DNA from 4 places in the Streptomyces sp. NPDC127097 genome. Region 4 is predicted to be linked to each of the others. Evidence: riboswitches for the same ligand, from Rfam matches in the RefSeq annotation. Region 4 holds a riboswitch; each other region holds the start of a gene.
The links. A riboswitch is a leader RNA that binds a small molecule or an ion and turns the genes downstream of it on or off. The one in region 4 is predicted to bind cyclic di-AMP.
Positions count from the first base shown of each region.

Region 1: it holds a riboswitch for cyclic di-AMP, as region 4 does, so the genes downstream of both, ACFWJW_RS16640 (C40 family peptidase) here and ACFWJW_RS28150 (M23 family metallopeptidase) in region 4, are expected to answer to the same signal.
Region 2: it holds a riboswitch for cyclic di-AMP, as region 4 does, so the genes downstream of both, ACFWJW_RS00220 (NlpC/P60 family protein) here and ACFWJW_RS28150 (M23 family metallopeptidase) in region 4, are expected to answer to the same signal.
Region 3: it holds a riboswitch for cyclic di-AMP, as region 4 does, so the genes downstream of both, ACFWJW_RS33655 (transglycosylase family protein) here and ACFWJW_RS28150 (M23 family metallopeptidase) in region 4, are expected to answer to the same signal.

Region 1 is NZ_JBHXFI010000018.1:94,797-99,330, reverse strand. Features, by position in the region: gene ACFWJW_RS16650 (ATP-dependent Clp protease proteolytic subunit) at 875-1,510, shown strand; gene ACFWJW_RS16645 (hypothetical protein) at 1,517-1,825, shown strand; cyclic di-AMP (ydaO/yuaA leader) riboswitch at 2,102-2,299, shown strand; gene ACFWJW_RS16640 (C40 family peptidase) at 2,304-2,777, shown strand; gene ACFWJW_RS16635 (LysE family translocator) at 2,946-3,605, opposite strand; gene ACFWJW_RS16630 (LysR family transcriptional regulator) at 3,677-4,534, shown strand, end outside.
Region 2 is NZ_JBHXFI010000001.1:55,147-59,680, forward strand. Features, by position in the region: gene ACFWJW_RS00210 (NlpC/P60 family protein) at 1-696, opposite strand, end outside; gene ACFWJW_RS00215 (hypothetical protein) at 1,019-1,372, shown strand; gene ACFWJW_RS00220 (NlpC/P60 family protein) at 1,491-2,639, opposite strand; cyclic di-AMP (ydaO/yuaA leader) riboswitch at 2,647-2,831, opposite strand; gene pcrA (DNA helicase PcrA) at 3,122-4,534, shown strand, end outside.
Region 3 is NZ_JBHXFI010000071.1:15,779-20,312, reverse strand. Features, by position in the region: gene ACFWJW_RS33665 (cytochrome P450) at 1-260, shown strand, start outside; gene ACFWJW_RS33660 (transglycosylase family protein) at 424-1,584, shown strand; cyclic di-AMP (ydaO/yuaA leader) riboswitch at 1,795-2,005, shown strand; gene ACFWJW_RS33655 (transglycosylase family protein) at 2,013-2,666, shown strand; gene eno (phosphopyruvate hydratase) at 3,004-4,290, shown strand; gene ACFWJW_RS33645 (septum formation initiator family protein) at 4,447-4,534, shown strand, end outside.
Region 4 is NZ_JBHXFI010000046.1:23,585-28,118, reverse strand. Features, by position in the region: gene ACFWJW_RS28160 (PP2C family protein-serine/threonine phosphatase) at 1-693, shown strand, start outside; gene ACFWJW_RS28155 (DUF2332 family protein) at 809-1,927, opposite strand; cyclic di-AMP (ydaO/yuaA leader) riboswitch at 2,212-2,366, shown strand; gene ACFWJW_RS28150 (M23 family metallopeptidase) at 2,378-3,478, shown strand; gene ACFWJW_RS28145 (aldo/keto reductase) at 3,673-4,534, shown strand, end outside.

The sequences.
Region 1 (4,534 bases), on a different contig from region 4:
TGTCCTCGACTGGGGCCTGCTGCCGGTCGGCTACGACGTCGGCCTCCTCCATGCCCACACCCTCACTGCGCCCGCGACCGCGGCCCGGCTGCGGCAGGAGTTCGCCGGGGTTCTGACCACTCCCGCGGGCCGGGCCAGGGAACTCGCCGCGCTGGGTCAGCTCCTCCAGGCGTGCACCAGAGGCGTGCACCCCCACCTCACCCCGCTCCTCACGCAACGCGCCGAACACCTCACCGGCACCCCGTCCACGCCCTCACCACGGTTGCGCTCGGAGGGGAACAGCGGGGCACCGGGTCGAGTGCGGTCGTCGTCGAACTGGCCCCGGACGTCCTTGATGAACCACCGCAGCATGCGGTCGGCGCCGTTGATCAGCGGCACCATCCACTCGCGCGGGCCCGAGCCGCGGGCGCCCTCGCCGTGACGCACATGGAGCTTGCCGAAGGGACCAGGTCCCACTTGATGTCGACCAGGTTGAGTTTGCATGCCTCGCCCGCCCTGAGTCCGACCTGCGACATCAGATTCGATGCGGTGCAGTTCCGCGCGGGGGGGGCGAACTTGCGGCAGGTCGCCATCTCGCCGCCCCAGCCGGTGAACAGCGCCTGACCTCCGGCTCGGTCGGCGGGATCCACAGGGCAGCGTCCTTGTCTCCCCGCGGGCGGTTCATCTCGTCGATCGGGCACTCGACGACCCGCCCAGTCTTCCGATGGATCTCGACCTTGTGCCGCAGTTCCAGCAATAGATATGTGAGATGTCCACCCTCGGAGAACAGCAAAAATGGCCTCTGGCCTGGGCATTTGACTTGATCACTAGAATCGGGTCCCATTCTAACTGGACGTACATCCTGTACATTTTTTACAGAGAGAGGAGCAGGCCCATGCTGCGACCGATGGCCCGCTATGTCCTTCCCGAGTTCACCGAGCGCACGTCCCAGGGGACGCGCACCATGGACCCGTATTCCAAGCTGCTCAGTGAGCGCATCATCTTCCTGGGCACCCCGGTCGACGACGCCTCCGCCAACGATGTGATGGCGCAGTTCATCCACCTCGAACACGCCGCGCCCGAACAGGACATCGCGCTCTACATCAACTCCCCCGGCGGCTCGTTCACGGCGATGACCGCCATCTACGACACGATGCGCTTCGTGTCGTGCGATGTGCAGACCATCTGCCTGGGGCAGGCCGCCTCCGCCGCCGCGGTACTGCTGGCCGCCGGCACCCCCGGAAAGCGGCTGGCCCTGCCCGGCGCCCGGATCCTGATCCACCAGCCGTCGTTCCACGAGCCCGTCCAGGGCCAGGCCACCGATCTCCAGATCGAGGCCGAGGAGTTGCTGCGCACCCGCGACATGCTGGAGCGGATGCTGGCGGAGCACACCGGACAGCCCCGGGAACGGATCGCCGCCGATATCGAGCGCGACAAGATCTTCGACGCCGAAGCCGCCCAGGAATACGGCCTGATCGACGGGCTCACCCGTCAGCGCAAGCAGTCCGTCCCCCAACTCGGCGCACGGTGAGCCCGGATGCCGCTGCCGGAACTGCCGCCGCTGCCCGCCCTGACGCGCGCCGAGGGTGAGCTGATCGACCGTTACCTGGAGGTGCTCGACCTGCTGGGCAGGATCAACCCGGCCCGGGGCGGCGACACCTACACCGGACTGCGGGCCGCCCAGGCGCTGGTCGGCAAGGCCGCCGGACTGCGCGACGCGCTGACGCTGATGCACGACCGGGGTGAGAGCGAACTGCACCGCGAGACCTTGACCCGGGCGCTCCGGGTGCTGGAGGGCGAGCGCCGGGCCGGGCTCGTGACGATGCCGCCGGCCACGGAGAGTTGACGCGACACGCACACGGGGCTGCGCATACGGCGTAGCGTCCGGGCCCGATGTGAGGAGGCGACGAATTGCGCGGGGAAACGCAATTCCTTGGACCTCTGATGTTTCGCCCCTGGTCCAGGGGGTGCGGCGCCCCGCGCCATGGCACTTGAGGGAACAAAAGTAACCATTCAGGCGAAGTGTGACGCATGTCACATACGGCATTTTCAGCTCGGAATTCTGGTGGCGGGTGCGTGACGATCCCTTCGACGGCAAGACCCCGCCACAGCGACGGGGCGGTCCGGACGGGCGCCTAATCCCGCCGCCGTACCGGATGTCAGGTCGACGTTGTGGACCGGCGGGAGCGGAGGACCCGAGCAGGACGGGGTCCCGGCCTCAGGGCCGAGACTCCTTGGGGTGAAGCCGTACGCACGGCCGGGCATCTTCGCCTGCCCGAACCCGACAGGTCTTCCTTCGCAGGCGGCTGACGAAGGGTTTGCGCATGACTGTGCGCATGCAGACGCCAAATCTGCTGGCGCGTGCCGGCACCGTCACCGCTCTGACGCTGGTCACCCTGGGCGGGACGACCGTCGCCCCAGGAGAGGCCGGGAACGCCGAAGCCGCCTCCGTGTCCGCCTACGCGCTGCGGATCGCGGCCTCCAAGAGCGGCGCGCCCTACCAGTACGGCGCCCAAGGGCCGTACCGCTTCGACTGTTCGGGGCTGACGATGTACTCGTTCAAGCGCGCCGGGCGGGCCCTGCCCCGTACCGCCGCCGCGCAGTACGTCCGCACCCGGCATCTCCCGGCCTCCCTGCGCAGACGCGGTGACCTGGTCTTCTTCCGTTCCGCACGCGGCATTTACCACGTCGGCATCTATGCCGGCCGGGGCCGGATGTGGCATGCCCCCAAGGCCGGAAGCGTGGTGCGGCTGGAACGGATCTGGAGCGGCGCGGTGTCCTACGGACGGGTGGGCTGACCGGCATTTCGTCTCACATGTGATCAATTGTCGGTGGGATTGGCCCACTTGGCCGGTGGAGACGACGGACCGCACCCATCCGCGGATCACCAGGGCGCTGCGGTGGGCGCCGAGGTGCTGATCGTGCCGTACGGCGGCCGCGGTTGACCGCGTGCCGGGGGCCGCCGTTCAGGTCAGCACGACCTCGACGAGCAGGATGCCACCCAGTGTGGTGAGCAGCATTCCGGTGACGGCTTCCAGGGCGCGGGTGACCCGGGGGCGGCGCAGCCAGCTGCCCAGGCGGTCGACCAGCAGCGCGACGGCGGGGAACCACACCAGCGCCAGCGCGACGACCATGGTCGCGAGCAGCAGCGTGCGGGGCAGCGCGGGCTCGCCGGCCGGGACGAACTGCGGGAGCAGACTGAGGAAGAGGACCGGGGCCTTGGGGTTGAGGGCATTGGTCAGGAAGCCCTGGCGCAGGCTCCGTGCGGTGCCCAGGAGCGCGGGCGGGTGATCGGCCTGGGGCGCGGACGGGCCGGTCGCGGCGTCCTCGGGCGCCTTCCGGTGCTGGACGACCGCGAGCAGCGCGCCGACCCCCAGGTACAACAGATAGAGCCCGCCGAGGAGTTGGACGGCGCCGAACAGCGCGGGCACGGCGACCAGCACGGCCGCGAGCCCGGCGACCGCCAGTGCGGTGTGCACCAGCAGCCCGCCCGCCACTCCGACCGCGGCCGCCACCCCCGCCCGGCGCGAGTCGAGCGCGTGGCGCACCACGACCGCGAAGTCCGCGCCCGGCATGGCGACCATGCCCGCGGCGACTCCGGTGAAGGCGATCAGCTGTCCGTCCATGGGAGCAGTTTCGCTGGTCAGAGCCTTTAATGGGGAGTGGCAATGTTCTTGGGGAGCCTAAAGAGGTTCTTATGTACGACCCCACGCGGCTGGCCGCCCTGGTGGCGGTGGCGGAGGCCGGTTCGATCAGCAGAGCCGCCGACCGGCTGGGCTACACCGCGCCCGCGCTCTCCCAGCAGCTCGCCAAGCTGGAGCGGGAGGCGGGGACCGCGCTGCTGGTGCGCCACCACCGCGGGGCACGGCTGACGGCGGCCGGTGAGCTGCTGCTCGTACGGGCCCGGCGGGTGCTCGACGAGCTGGATCAGGCGCGGCACGAGCTGTCCCGGCTGACGGGGCTTTCCGGCGGCGTGCTGCGGGTCGGCACGTTCATGACCGCCGGGACGCATCTGCTGCCGCCCGCGCTCAGCGCGTTCCGGCGGGCGCACCCCGATGTGGAGCTGAGCGTCACGGAGTACGTACCTCCGCAGGCCACCGCCGCGGTGGCGCTGGGCGAGGTCGATCTGGCGCTGACGCACGAGTATGTGCCGGGCGAGGCGATGCCGCCGCCGGAGGGGGTGCGGCTCGAACCGCTGCTGACCGAGGAACTGGTGCTGGTCACCGCGCCGGGCCATGCCCTGTCGGCGGGCGCCGGCCGCCTGCCGCTCGCCGAGCTGGCCGGTCAGCCGCTGGTCAGCATGGCGCCGGCCAACCCCAACCGGCGTGCCGTGGAGGCGGTACTGGCGGCCGCCGGGGCGAGTGTGGCGGTGCGCTGCGAGTCCCCGAGCTATGCGGTGGTCGGTGCGCTGGTGAGCGCGGGGCTCGGGGTGGCGGTGGTCCCGGAGATGATGGCGGAGGGCTCGGTGACCCCGCTGGGCGTCCGCCGGCTGGACCCGCCGGAGCTGCGCCGCCGGATCTCGGTGGCCTACCGCCCCGGCGGCGGGGCCCCGGCC
Region 2 (4,534 bases), on a different contig from region 4:
CTGCCGCTGCTCCGCGGTCAGCCGGGACAGCAACTGCTCGGCGGCGTCCAGCTTGTGCACGACGGTGACCCGGTGCTTCTTCAGCTGCGCCTCGGTGTCCGCCAGCCGCTCCACGGTGTCCTCGGCCCGCTGCCGGACCTGCCGGACGCTGCCGAGCCGGCGCGCGTAACCGGCCACGGCGGTCGCCTGATGGCTGCCCGTACGCTCCAGCACCGCGGCGCCGTCCAGATAGCGCTGCGGGTCCGCGGACAGCAGCAGCCGTACGGTCGGGTCGACGCCGCCGGAACGGTACTGGCCGGCGGCCAGGGCGCCCAGTTCGGCGCGGGCGGCGTTCAGCTTCCCGGTCCTGCGGGCGGCCTCGTCCTGGAGCCTGCTCAGCTCCTCGCGTGCGGTGTCGGCGGATTCCTTCGCACCGTTGTAGCTCTGCGTGGCCACCTCTGCCTCCTGGTACAGCGCGTCGACCCGGTCCTTGACCTGGGCGGGGGTGAGCCGGTGTGCGGCCTGGCCGGCGGCGTCGAAATCGGGGGTGAGGGGGGCGCCCGCCGCCTGCGCGAGGCCGAACGCGGGGGCGGCACCGGCCAGTGCCAGGGTGGCGGCGGCCGTACGGGCGGTGCGCGCGCTGCGCGAGCCGCCACCGGTGAGCGAGGCGAGCGGATGCTGCCGGGGCTTGCGGTGCGAGGCCACGGTGGCCGTCACTTCCTTCCCTTCGAGCCGCGGGTCCGGCGGCGGTCCGTCACGGGGGCAACGGCCGCCGCCGCACCTCTCGGCGGGGCGGCCGACGGAACGCCGGTGGGAGACCGGCGAGGCGGGGAGTCGGCCGCCTGAGGGAGGACGCTAAGCCTGGGTGTCGCGGCAGTGAGTCCCCTTGCCCGGCATTGTTCGCTTTCGACCGCGGCGGGTACGCGCGTGACCGCGGCGCCATGGCCGTACGGCCGGGACCGGCCTGGCCTGACCGAAGCGGCGATAGTGGGCGCCCTGCCCGAAGGGCCGTGCTATACGGCGGCTACGATCCAGCACTATGGACGTAGTAACCAATATCTTCGTCGGCCTGCACATCATCGGCATCGCCTCCCTGCTGGGCGGCTTTCTGACCCAGATGAAGGCGATGAGCGCGGGCACCGCCCGCTTCGTGCCGGCCATGCTGCACGGCGCACTGACGATGCTGGTCACCGGCATCGTGCTGGTCGGCCTCAACCAGGCCCAGGACCACCCGCTCAACAACATCAAGCTCGGCATCAAGATGGCCGTCCTGGTGGTGATCCTGGCGCTGGTCTACGTCAAGCGGGACGACGAGACGGTCGACAAGGCGCTCTTCGGCGCGGTCGGCGGCCTGACGGTGGCCAACATCTTCATCGCGGTGCTCTGGACCTGACGAGCGCCCCACTACGGCACACCGCGCGGTCCTCGCCTCCATATCCGGAGACGACGGCCGCGCGGTGGCGTGTGGGGGGTGACCGTGGGGGGTGGTCTGGTGGGGGAGCGGGGCGGGCTCAGCCCGGACGGACGCTTCCGTATATCGGCATGTAGTAGATCGACTCCTCCCGGACGTTGGCGCCCGGCTTCGGAGCGTGCACCATCTTCCCGTCGCCCAGGTACAAGCCGACGTGGCTGATGTCGTCATAGAAGAAGACCAGGTCGCCGGGCTGAAGATCCTTGGTGGCCACCCGCTGGCCCACCTTGACCTGGTCCCAGGTCGTCCGCGGCAGATCGACACCCGCCGCCTTCCATGCCGCCTGGGTCAGCCCCGAGCAGTCGTAGGAAGTGGGCCCGGTCGCGCCCCAGACGTACGGCTTGCCTATCTGGGCGCGGGCGAAGGCGAGCGCCTTGGCGCCCTTGCTGGTGGCCGAGTCGCCCGTGGAGCCGCCCGTGGAGCCACCGCCGGTGGAGCCCCCGGTCGAGCCGTCGCCGTCCTGCTGCCGCTGGCGCTCCCGCTCCTGCTGCTTGCGCGCCTCCTCCGCGGCCCGGCGCTTGGCCGCCGCCTCCTTCTGGCGCTCCAGCTCGGCCAGCCGCGCCTTCTCCTGGGCGGTCAGCCGGGACAGCAGCTGCCGGGCCTCGGCCAGCTTGCCCTGGACGGAGCTCATGGACTCCTTGAGGGATGCCTGCGACGCCTGCAACCGCTCCAGGCTGCGGGTCGCCTCGGCGCGCTGCTTGGTGGCCGCCGCCTGCTGCTCCTGGTAGTCGGTGACGGCCTGCTTCTGCCGGCCGGTCAGCCGCTCCATGAGGTGGTTGCGGTCGACGAACTGCTGCGGGTCCTTGGCGAGCATCAGCTGCGCCGTCGGGTTCATGCCGCCGGTCCGGTACTGCGCCGAGGCGAAGGTGCCCAGCAGGCGCCGGGACTCGTTCATCTTCTCGGCGCGCTTGGCGGAGGCGTCGAGCAGGCGGTCCACGGTGTGGCGCTGGGTCTCGGCGCGCTCCTTGGCGGCGTTGTATTTCTGGGTGGCCACCTCGGCCTGGTGGTAGAGGTCGTCGACCTTCTGTTGGACCTCTTCGACGGTGGGCTTGGGCGCCCTGGGGGCCGCGTCGGCGGACTGCGAGAGCAGGGTGACCGAGGCGAGGGCGGCAGTGGTGAGACCGGCCGCTGTACGGCGCCCGGTGGGTGAGGCGAGAACGCTGGTGCGCGGCTTGCGATGCGACGCCAAGACCGGCAACTCCTTCCGTGGACCGCCTACCGGGTTAGCTGTCGGGTTCGGGCGGTGTCGCTGACGGAAGGCTTGCCCTACGGTCCGGACGTCCACTGGCGACGGCCGTACGGATCGATTCACCCCGGTGGTGCTGGTGGGTCCCCGGCTCCGGGTGCCTGAGGGCAGGGCCGGACTCGGCGTCGGCGGCCCGTGCGAACCTGTCGTCCGCGGGGAGGCGGGCTGCCTGAGCGAGGACGTTAGCCAACTCGTGTGGCTCCTGTGAAGGCTGATGTTCGATATGCCCGAAACCTTTTCGTGACCTGAACGCGATGCGGGGGTTGTTGTGGCAGATGTCGGGTTCGGGTAACCGAAGCGCCACCCGGCCGGCGCTTGGCCGCCGGCCCCCTGACCTGCCGCTGCGCCCGGGGCCGCCCGAAGACGGCCCGCAATCCGCCACTCCGCGGCGGACTGTCAGTGCGGCGGCCTAGACTCGGTGGGCGATGAGCAGCCTCTTTGACGACAGCTTCCTGGCGGACCTCGGCCACAAGGGCGAGGAGGAACACCCTCCGCCTCCCGAGGACGAGCACGGCCCGGCCCCGGAGGAGATCCCCGCCGACCTCTTCGGCGGGAGGTTCGACGCGCCCGCACCCAGGGAGTCGTATTACCGCGACGGCGCCGCCCGCCCCGCCATCGACCCGGCGACGCTGCTGGAGGGGCTCAACGACGAGCAGAAGGCCGCCGTGGTGCATACGGGCGGCCCACTGCTGATCGTCGCCGGCGCCGGCTCCGGCAAGACCCGGGTGCTCACCCACCGCATCGCGCATCTGCTCGCCGAGCGGCATGTCCACCCCGGCCAGATCCTCGCGATCACGTTCACCAACAAGGCCGCCGGTGAGATGAAGGAGCGCGTCGAGGAACTGGTCGGCCCGCGCGCGAACGCCATGTGGGTCTCCACCTTCCACAGCGCCTGCGTCCGCATCCTGCGCCGCGAGTCCAAGAAGCTGGGCTTCACCTCGTCCTTCTCGATCTACGACGCCGCCGATTCCAAGCGCCTGATGGCCCTGGTCTGCCGCGATCTGGATCTGGACCCCAAGCGCTACCCGCCCAAGTCCTTCAGCGCGAAGATCTCCAACCTCAAGAACGAGCTCATCGACGAGGAGACCTTCGCCGGGACGGCGGCCGACGGCTTCGAGAAGACCCTCGCCGAGGCGTATGCGATGTACCAGGCACGGCTGCGCGAGGCCAACGCCCTGGACTTCGACGACATCATCATGACCACGGTCAATCTGCTCCAGGCGTTCCCGGACGTCGCCGAGCACTACCGCCGCCGCTTCCGCCATGTCCTCGTCGACGAGTACCAGGACACCAACCACGCCCAGTACACCCTCGTACGCGAACTGGTCGGCCCCGCCGAAACCGCCGCCGAGCTCTGCGTCGTCGGTGACGCCGACCAGTCGATCTACGCCTTCCGCGGCGCCACGATCCGCAACATCCTCCAGTTCGAGGAGGACTACCCGGACGCGACCACGATCCTGCTGGAGCAGAACTACCGCTCCTCGCAGACGATCCTGTCCGCCGCCAACGCCGTCATCGAGCGCAACGAGAACCGCCGCCCCAAGAACCTCTGGACGGACGCCGGCGCCGGCCCCAAGATCTCCGGCTATGTCGCCGACACCGAGCACGACGAGGCCCAGTTCGTCGCCGACGAGATCGACCGGCTGACGGACGCCAAGGACGCCAGGGCCGGCGATGTCGCCGTCTTCTACCGCACCAACGCCCAGTCCCGTGTCTTCGAAGAGATCTTCATCCGGGTCGGGCTGCCCTACAAGGTCGTCGGCGGCGTGCGCTTCTACGAGCGCAAGGAGGTCCGCGATGTGCTCGCCTACCTGCGGGTGCTCAGCAACCCCGAGGAC
Region 3 (4,534 bases), on a different contig from region 4:
ACCCGGCGCGCTTCGACGAGCCGGATGTGCTCGATCTGACCCGGCGTGACAACCAGCATCTGGGATACGGGCACGGCATCCACTACTGCCTGGGGGCGCCGCTCGCCCGGCTCGAAGGACAGACCGCGCTGGCGACCCTGCTGACCCGGCTCCCGGACATCCGGCTTGCGGCGGAACCGGATGATTTGCGCTGGCGCGGCGGACTCATCATGCGCGGACTGCGTTCACTTCCGGTGGAGTTCACTCCGGATCGGCCCTGACCAGCAACAAGGCCATATGTGACACAGAGTCAACCGCGTGACCATTACGTGATCTCCGATACATCGACTTGTGACTACCCGTGACCCCGACTACCTTTCGACCGGACGATCGACAGGCTTCACTCGATCGGTCGAAGCGGTGATGTGGGGGACCGGTGTAACGGTGCCGCTCGCGTGCGTCGGCCGGCCGGAGCCCGTCGAGCAGCTCGACGAGCTCGTCGAACAACTCAACCGCCGCGCGAAAGGCATCCGCATGCGTTCCGGGAACGGCCGACATCGTCGCCCCCGTCAGGCACCGGCCATCTTTGTCACGGCGGGAGTGACCGGCGCCGGCTTCGCCCTCCCCCTCCTCGGGGCGAGCGGCGCTCACGCCGCCGACACCGCGACCTGGGACAAGGTCGCCCAGTGCGAGAGCGCTGGGGTGTGGAGCGCCGCCTCGGGCAACGGCTACTACGGCGGCCTCCAGCTGACCCAGGAGATGTGGGACAACTACGGCGGCTCGGCCTACGCCTCGCGACCCGACTACGCCAGTCGCTCCCAGCAGATCGCCGTGGCCCAGTCGATCCTCGACGACCGCGGGCCGGACGCCTGGCCCAGCTGTGCGGTGAACGCGGGGCTGACCGGCGACGGCGAGGCCCCGGAGGTCGACCCGGGCAGCACCAGCACCCCCGCGCCCGACCCGTCGGACTCCCAGGGCGGCCTCGACCCCTGGGACACCCCTGGTTCGTCCCGCTCCCACGACGGTGGGGACTCCTCCTCCGGGCAGGACGACGCGCCGCACGACGAGCACGGCGAGCAGCCGGACCGGCAGCCGTCCGACGCGACGCCCTCGCCCGACGCCTCCGGCTCCGGCGAGCCCGGCGACGCGTCCACGAGCCCGGAGCCGTCCGACCCGGCGACGCCCGGCGACCGGGGCGACGACCCGTCGCGGTCCGCCGACCCGTCCGACGACGACCCGTCCGGCAGCCCCTCCACGGACCCGTCCGGGGACGGCAGCCGTACGGACAGCACCGGCACGCCGCACAAGGTGCCCAGCAAGGGCAAGCACCGCCGCGAGGCGGGCGACGAGGGTGCCGGGGACGGCGGCGACGGCAGGTCCGGCGGCCGGCACGCCTCGCGCGGCGGCGACGCGCACCGTACGGGCCCGGCGGCCGGCGGCGACTACACGGTGCGCCCGGGTGACAGCCTGTCAGCCATCGCCGCGGCCCACCGGCTGCCCGGCGGCTGGCCCGCGCTCTACGACCGCAACGAGGGCGTCATCGGGTCCGACGCGGACCTGATCCAGCCCGGTCAGCAGCTCGATCTCGGGCGGAACGCGGGGTAATTCGCCGCCCTTCGCCCTGTTTTGGGAAAGTGAGACAAGGGTCTCGTTGACTCCTGTGGGGCCCGGTGTGCTCAAGACCGGCATACCGGGCCTCACCTGCGAATACGTAACCAACCCGTGATCAAAAACGGTCAACTTGGTTCAGATGGTGGGGTTTGAACCCCAGGGGCATTACTGCTTAACGTCAGGATCGCTCGCCAAAGCGAGCCCCTCGATCACACGCCGAATCCTGCCGGTGGTCGAAGGCACTTGACGCGCAAGCGCCGAAGGCAGGAGCGGGGGACCCAAGGTAAGTGCCGGCCCCGCCCGTGAAAACGGGTCAACCGGCTTGGGGTGAAGCCAGGTGCGCATGCGCGCCGGGCCGGGCGACTCATCAGCCCGAACCCGACAGCTCACCTCGTAGGCGTCGGTGAGGAAACGAACGAACCATGCTGATCTTCAAGGGCAAGCACCGTCGTCCCTCCAAGGCCGTCCGCGTCGCCACCCTCGCCGGTGTCGCCGGTGCCGCCGTGGCCGTCCCGATGATGGGTGCCACCTCCGCCTCCGCCGCCTCCGTCGCCACCTGGGACAAGGTCGCCCAGTGCGAGTCCGGCGGCAACTGGTCGATCAACACCGGTAACGGCTACTACGGTGGCCTCCAGTTCTCCAACTCCAGCTGGGCCGCTGCCGGTGGCACCAAGTTCGCGCCGCGCGCCGACCTGGCCAGCAAGGCCCAGCAGATCCAGGCCGCCGAGAAGCTCCTCGCCATCCAGGGCCCGGGCGCCTGGTCCTGCGCCGGTGCGGGCAACCTGACCGCCGGTGGTCCGTCCCCCGACGTCGACACCTCCGCGCAGACCAAGTCCGCGCCGAAGCAGGAGTCCGCCAAGCCGGAGGTCAAGAAGGCCCCGTCCGAGGACCGTGCCTCGCGCTCCGCCGAGCGCAAGTCCACCGGCCACGGCAACTACACCGTCAAGGCGGGCGACACCCTCGCCAAGATCGCCAAGGCCCACGGCACCGACTGGAAGTCCGTCTACAAGGCCAACAAGTCGGTCATCGGCGGCAACCCGAACCTGATCATCCCGGGCCAGCAGCTCAACGTCTGAGCCGGAGCTCACCGGGGCTCCTGAGGGCCCGAGCGGCGGGCCCCTTCCTCCGTGAGACCGCCCCGTCATGGCGCGCCCTTCCCCCCAGCGCGCCGTGGCGGGGCTTCTCATGTTCCCGGGCCGTGTCCGAGGCGCCCCGGCCGGCGGCAGGCCGCTGACCGGCGCTGTTCCGCGACTTTCCCCGTTCGGCGAACAATGTGCCAAACGTCCCGGCAACTGGGCCTTTGGGCAGGTTTTCGGGGGCGTTCCGTCCCACGGAGCGGGCCAAGGGCAGGCGGACGAGCCCGGGGCCGTTAGGCTCATGCGCAGAACGCCAGACACCCACGAAGGAGACAACGTGCCGTCGATCGACGTCGTCGTAGCCCGCGAAATTCTCGACTCGCGAGGTAATCCCACGGTCGAGGTCGAGGTCGGCCTCGACGACGGCAGCACCGGCCGTGCCGCCGTCCCGTCCGGCGCCTCCACCGGCGCCTTCGAGGCCATCGAGCTCCGTGACGGCGACCCGAACCGCTACCTCGGCAAGGGCGTCGAGAAGGCCGTGCTGGCCGTCATCGAGCAGATCGGCCCGGAGCTCGTCGGCTACGACGCGACCGAGCAGCGGCTGATCGACCAGGCGATGTTCGACCTGGACGCCACCGACAACAAGGGCTCGCTCGGCGCCAACGCCATCCTCGGCGTCTCCCTCGCCGTCGCGCACGCCGCCTCCGAGGCCAGCGACCTCCCGCTGTTCCGCTACCTCGGCGGCCCGAACGCGCATGTGCTGCCCGTCCCGATGATGAACATCCTGAACGGCGGCTCGCACGCCGACTCCAACGTGGACATCCAGGAGTTCATGATCGCCCCGATCGGCGCGGAGTCCTTCTCCGAGGCGCTGCGCTGGGGCGCCGAGGTCTACCACACCCTCAAGAAGGTCCTGAAGGAGCGCAGCCTGTCCACCGGTCTCGGTGACGAGGGTGGCTTCGCCCCGAACCTGGGCTCCAACCGTGAGGCCCTCGACCTCATCCTGGAGGCCATCAAGCAGGCCGGTTACGCCCCCGGCCAGGACATCGCGCTCGCGCTGGACGTCGCCGCCTCCGAGTTCTACAAGGACGGCAAGTACCAGTTCGAGGGCAAGGACCGCTCGGCCGCCGAGATGACCGAGTACTACGAGGAGCTGGTGGCGGCCTACCCGCTGGTCTCCATCGAGGACCCGCTGTTCGAGGACGACTGGGCCGGCTGGAAGGTCATCACCGACAAGCTCGGCGCCAAGGTCCAGCTCGTCGGCGACGACCTGTTCGTCACCAACCCCGAGCGCCTGGCCCGCGGCATCGAGGAGGGCTCCGCCAACGCGCTGCTGGTGAAGGTCAACCAGATCGGCTCGCTGACCGAGACCCTGGACGCCGTCGAGCTGGCCCAGCGCAACGGCTTCAAGTGCATGATGTCGCACCGCTCCGGTGAGACCGAGGACGTCACCATCGCCGACCTCGCCGTCGCCACCAACTGCGGCCAGATCAAGACCGGTGCCCCGGCCCGCTCCGAGCGCGTCGCCAAGTACAACCAGCTGCTGCGCATCGAGGAGATCCTCGACGACGCCGCGGTCTACGCCGGCCGCTCCGCCTTCCCGCGCTTCCGTCACGGCAGCTGACGAAGGCGCCCGCTGCCAGGCCGGACAGGGCAGCAGGGGCTGAACGGGCGAGGAAATCGCCCCGCGCCCCGTACGTCCCCGGCGACGGTCCCGTACCGTTGCCGGGGACGTACCTGCTTGAAGCAGTCAGGCGTCCGTCAGTGAAGGGGAGACGACGTGCCCGCGGACCGGTTCTCGACCGCGACCCGACTCAAGGCGCTCGGCGAGCAGGCCGCCGCCCGCGTCTACCGCGCCCGCCCGCCCC
Region 4 (4,534 bases):
GCCGGGCTCGCCATCGCCGCCCGCTACGTGGGCGCGCGGGTGGCGGACCGGAGCGGCGGTGACCTCTATGCGGTCCAGGAGACCCCGCACGGCGTACGGCTGCTGGTCGGCGACGTACGGGGCAAGGGGCTGGACGCGGTGCGGACCGCGGTGATCGTCATCGGCGCCTTCCGTGAGGCGGCGGAACAGGAGCGCACCCTGGGGGCGGTGGCGGGCCGGCTGGAGCGGGCGCTGCGGCGGGAGGACGGGCGGCGCGAGGGAGTGGAGCAGACCGAGGGGTTCACCACTGCCGTTTTGGCCGAGATCCCCGCCAACGGGCAGTGCGTTCTGCGGGTGCTCAACCGGGGCCATCCGTCCCCGCTGCTGCTCACCCCGGACGGCGGGCTGCGCGAGCTGCTGCCCGCGGCGCCGGCGCCGCCCCTCGGGCTGGGCGAGATGGCGAGCCGGCCGGACCGGCCGGACGAGACGTTCTTCCCGGCCGGGGCCCTGCTGCTCTTCTTCACCGACGGGGTGACCGGCGCCCGGGACCTCCTCGGCCGCTGCTACAACCCGTCGGGCACACTGCGCGGCTGCCGCTTCCCCGGCCCGGACGTCCTCGTGGACACCCTCGTCGAGGAGGTGGCACGGCATACGGGCGGCGCGTCGGCCGACGACATGGCGCTGCTGGCGGTGCAGCGGCCCATGGGGGCGTAGGTGGTGGCCCGTAGGGGGTTCGGTGGGCGGGGGCTTCATGGGGGTGGGGCCCGTGTAGGGGGACGGGCGGGCGTACGGGGTGCCGTACGGGAGCCGGGCCGTCCCCCGACCCCGCTCAGTGCCCCGGGCCGCCCCGTGCGCCGGAGAGGCTGTGCAGGCTCTGGCCGTGCGGGCCGGTGAGCGCGACCGGGCGTCCGTCGAGCGCGAGGGTCAGGTGCAGGGCGTCGTCCGGGCGGGGCGCGTGGGGTGCGGCGTCGGTGATCCACGGCAGCACGGAGTAGTGCTCGTTGGAGATCCAGTGGCCGCCGCCGGGCCGCCCGTCGAGCAGCGACCGTACGAGACGCGCGAACTCCGCGCGGCGGGCCGGCGGGAGATAGGCCAGCACGGCGCTGTGGAAGATGACCAGCGTCGCCTCGGGCGGTGCCTCGGCGGCGAGCGCGGGCAGCTCGTCGATCAGGTCGCCGCGCACCATCCGTGGCCGCGGCGCCGGCCGCACCGCGTCGACGGCCGCGGCCAGCCGTGCCGCACGCTCCCCGTCGCCCGGCCATACGAGCGCCTGGAGCCAGCGCAGATCGTCCGGTTCGCCGGCCGGGTCGAGCGGGTCCAGGTCGATGCCGGCCCGCCAGACGATCCGCGGCAGCCGTTCGGGCAGCTCGTCGGCCGCCCCGCCCGTACGGCAGGTGAACACCAGCGGGCTCTCCGGTGCACCCAGCTCGGCCCGGCGGCGCGGCCCGTCCCCGCCTTCGGCCTCGTACCGGTAGCGATAGCGGTCGGGGTGCAGACACAGCCCCGCGGACGCGCCGGCCTCCAGCAGCGCCAGCGGCTGCGGCAGACGGGCGAGCAGCGGCAGCAGGGTGGCGCAGCGGGCCGGTTCGTTGGTCTGGGTGGCGCGCTGCATGATCACCGCGCGCACCTCGTCCCAGTGCCGGATCGTCCACTCGCGCCAGCGCCCGTACGCGGCCGCACCGCGCGGGCCCGTCTCGGCGTGCGGGCCGTCGAGATAGCGGACGGCGGCGAGCAGGAGGTTCGGCTGCTGTTTGTTGCCGGCGGGCAGCGAGCCGGACAGCAGATCGCAGAACTCCGCGTCCTGGCTGATCCGCGCGGTCAGCTCCTCGTGCGCGTCCGACCGGCCGCGCGCCTCCCGCCAGGAGAACTCCCCGTACCGCTCCGCCACTCCCCACGCGTGACCGGCGGCCCGTCCGGCGTTCCCGGTGTTCCCGACGTTGACGACCATGATCCGACGTTACTGCTCTCACCCTCCGTGACCGAGGGGCACCCCTGCGCATAACGACTGGCACACAATCCGCGCGAGATCGTTTAGGGCTGGCGGGCCAACTCGCCCGGGTTGCTGCACTGCTGGCCGAAAAGGCCGCGCGGCAGCTCGTGCGGAGCGCATACGGATTCGTGGGAACGCTTGGAATTCGGCCGCCGTCTCTATTACTGTCCGATAACGCAGCGCGGTCGTCCCAGCCGCCGCCCGAGGCGGCACCGCGCGCCGACGCCGAATCCCGCACGCGCTTTTCACGCACCCCCAAGCACTTCGAACTGCACCAAGGGAACCGGGGAACCACTTCCTTGGGGTGAATCGGACGCCCTCCGCCAGTGGGCGTCCGTAGGAGACCTTCCTGCTCCGAACCCGTCAGCTAACCCGGTAGGCGAGAAGGAAGGAAAGGAGTGCGCCCCCGTGGCGTCCAACAGGTCTACCCCTGAGGACCCGTTCGCCTACGAGCTCGATGACCGAGGTGCCTTCCCCGGCCCCGGTGTCGATGACGGCGACGGACCGTGGGAGGAATGGAATCCCACCGAGGAATCCACCCGTGCCGTTCGAGGCAAGCACCGCGTCGCCAAGCAGCGCGGCGGCGGATTCGCCCGCAGCGGCACCGTCCTGGGTGTCGGTGTCATCGCGGCGGTCGGCGCGAGCGGCATGGCCTCGGCCGAGGGCCGTCCGCCGGTGCCGATCTCGATGCCCGACGTCGGCGGCCTGGCCGACGACCTCTCCGAGAAGCTGCCGGACGCCAAGGAGCTTCCCGGCATCGGCGAGCTGATATCCGACGACGACTCCGCGGCCACCGACGCCGCCTCGGCTCCCGACAGCGGCGCGGTCACCGCCGCCACGGGCGCGGACACGGGTAACGCCGCGGGCGCCGGTGAGGCGCTGCGCAGCCGCATCCTCCAGCAGGCCGACGCGCAGCAGGGCTCCGCCGAGCAGGAGGCCCGCGAGGCCGCCGAAAAGGCCGCCGTCCAGCAGGCCGCCACGGAAGCCGCCGCCCACCAGAAGTCGGCCGAAAAAGCCGCAGCAGCCAAGAAGGCGGCCGAGATGGAGGCCAAGCGCAAGGCGGAGGAAGCGGCCCGGCGGAAGGCGGAGGCCGAACGCCTCGCCGAACTGGCGAAGAGCTTCATCGCCCCCGTGTCCTCCTACACGCTCACCGCCAGTTTCGGCCAGGCCGGTGACCGCTGGGCCGCCGACCACACCGGACAGGACTTCGCCGCGCCGACCGGCACCCCCGTCAAGGCGGTGCACTCCGGCACCATCACCCAGGCCGGCTGGGCCGGCTCGTACGGCTACCGCATCGTCCTCACCCTCGACGACGGCACCGAGCTCTGGTTCTGCCACCTCTCCTCGATGGTGAAGACCTCCGGCAAGGTCAGCACCGGCGACGTCATCGGCCGCGTCGGCGCCACCGGCAACGTCACCGGCCCCCACCTCCACCTGGAGGTACGCCCCGGCGCCGGCGACCCGATCGACCCGATGCCGTGGCTCCGCGACCACGGGCTCAACGTGTGACCGAGGGCGTCGAGGGCGTCGGGGGCGTGGAGGGCATTGCGGGCACCGAGGGCATCAAAGCCTGAAGCAGACCCACACGCACACCCACCCCCACCCCCACCCCCACACCCTCAACCCGTAAGGGCCCGAGGGCAGTTGTCGTCCCGGGGGAAGAGGAAGGAATAACTCCTCTTCCCCCGGCGCTGCAACGACGTATGACCGCGACACACAGCACCACCCCAGGCGCCCGCAGCACCCGCAAGCCCCTCGGCTCGCTCTCCGTCTCCCCGCTGTCCCTCGGGGGCAATGTCTTCGGCTGGACGGCCGACGAAGCCGAGTCCTTCGCCGTGCTCGACGCGTATGTGGCGGGCGGTGGCAATTTCATCGACACCGCCGACGCCTACTCGCACTGGGTCCCCGGCAACGAGGGCGGCGAATCCGAGACCGTCATCGGCAACTGGCTGGCCTCCCGCGGCAACCGCTCCGAGGTCGTCATCGCCACCAAGGTCGGCGCCCTCCCCGGCTACAAGGGCCTGTCCCCCGCCACCATCAAGTCCGCGGTCGACGCCTCCCTGACCCGTCTGCGCACCGACTACATCGACCTCTACTACACCCACTACGACGATGAGTCGGTCGAGGTCCCGGAGTTCCTCACCGCCCTCGACGACCTCGTCCGGGCCGGCAAGGTCCGCGAGATCGCCGCCTCCAACATCTCGGCACAGCGCCTGGAGGAGTCCCTGGCCTGCTCCGCCCGTGAGGGCCTGGCCCGCTATGTCGCCCTCCAGCCCCACTACAACCTGGTCTCCCGCGACACCTATGAGGGCGAACTCGCCGAGGTCGCCGCCCGCCACGACCTGGCCGCCGTCCCGTATTACGCCCTCGCCTCCGGCTTCCTGACCGGCAAGTACCGCCCGGGCACCCATGTCGACAGCGCCCGCTCCGGAGGCGCCGCCAAGTACGTGGACACCGACCGCGGCCGCCGCGTCCTCCAGGCCCTCGACACCGTCGCCACCGCCCACCGCGCCGAACCCGCCACCATCGCCCTCGCCTGGCTCACCGCCCAGCCCACCGTCGCGG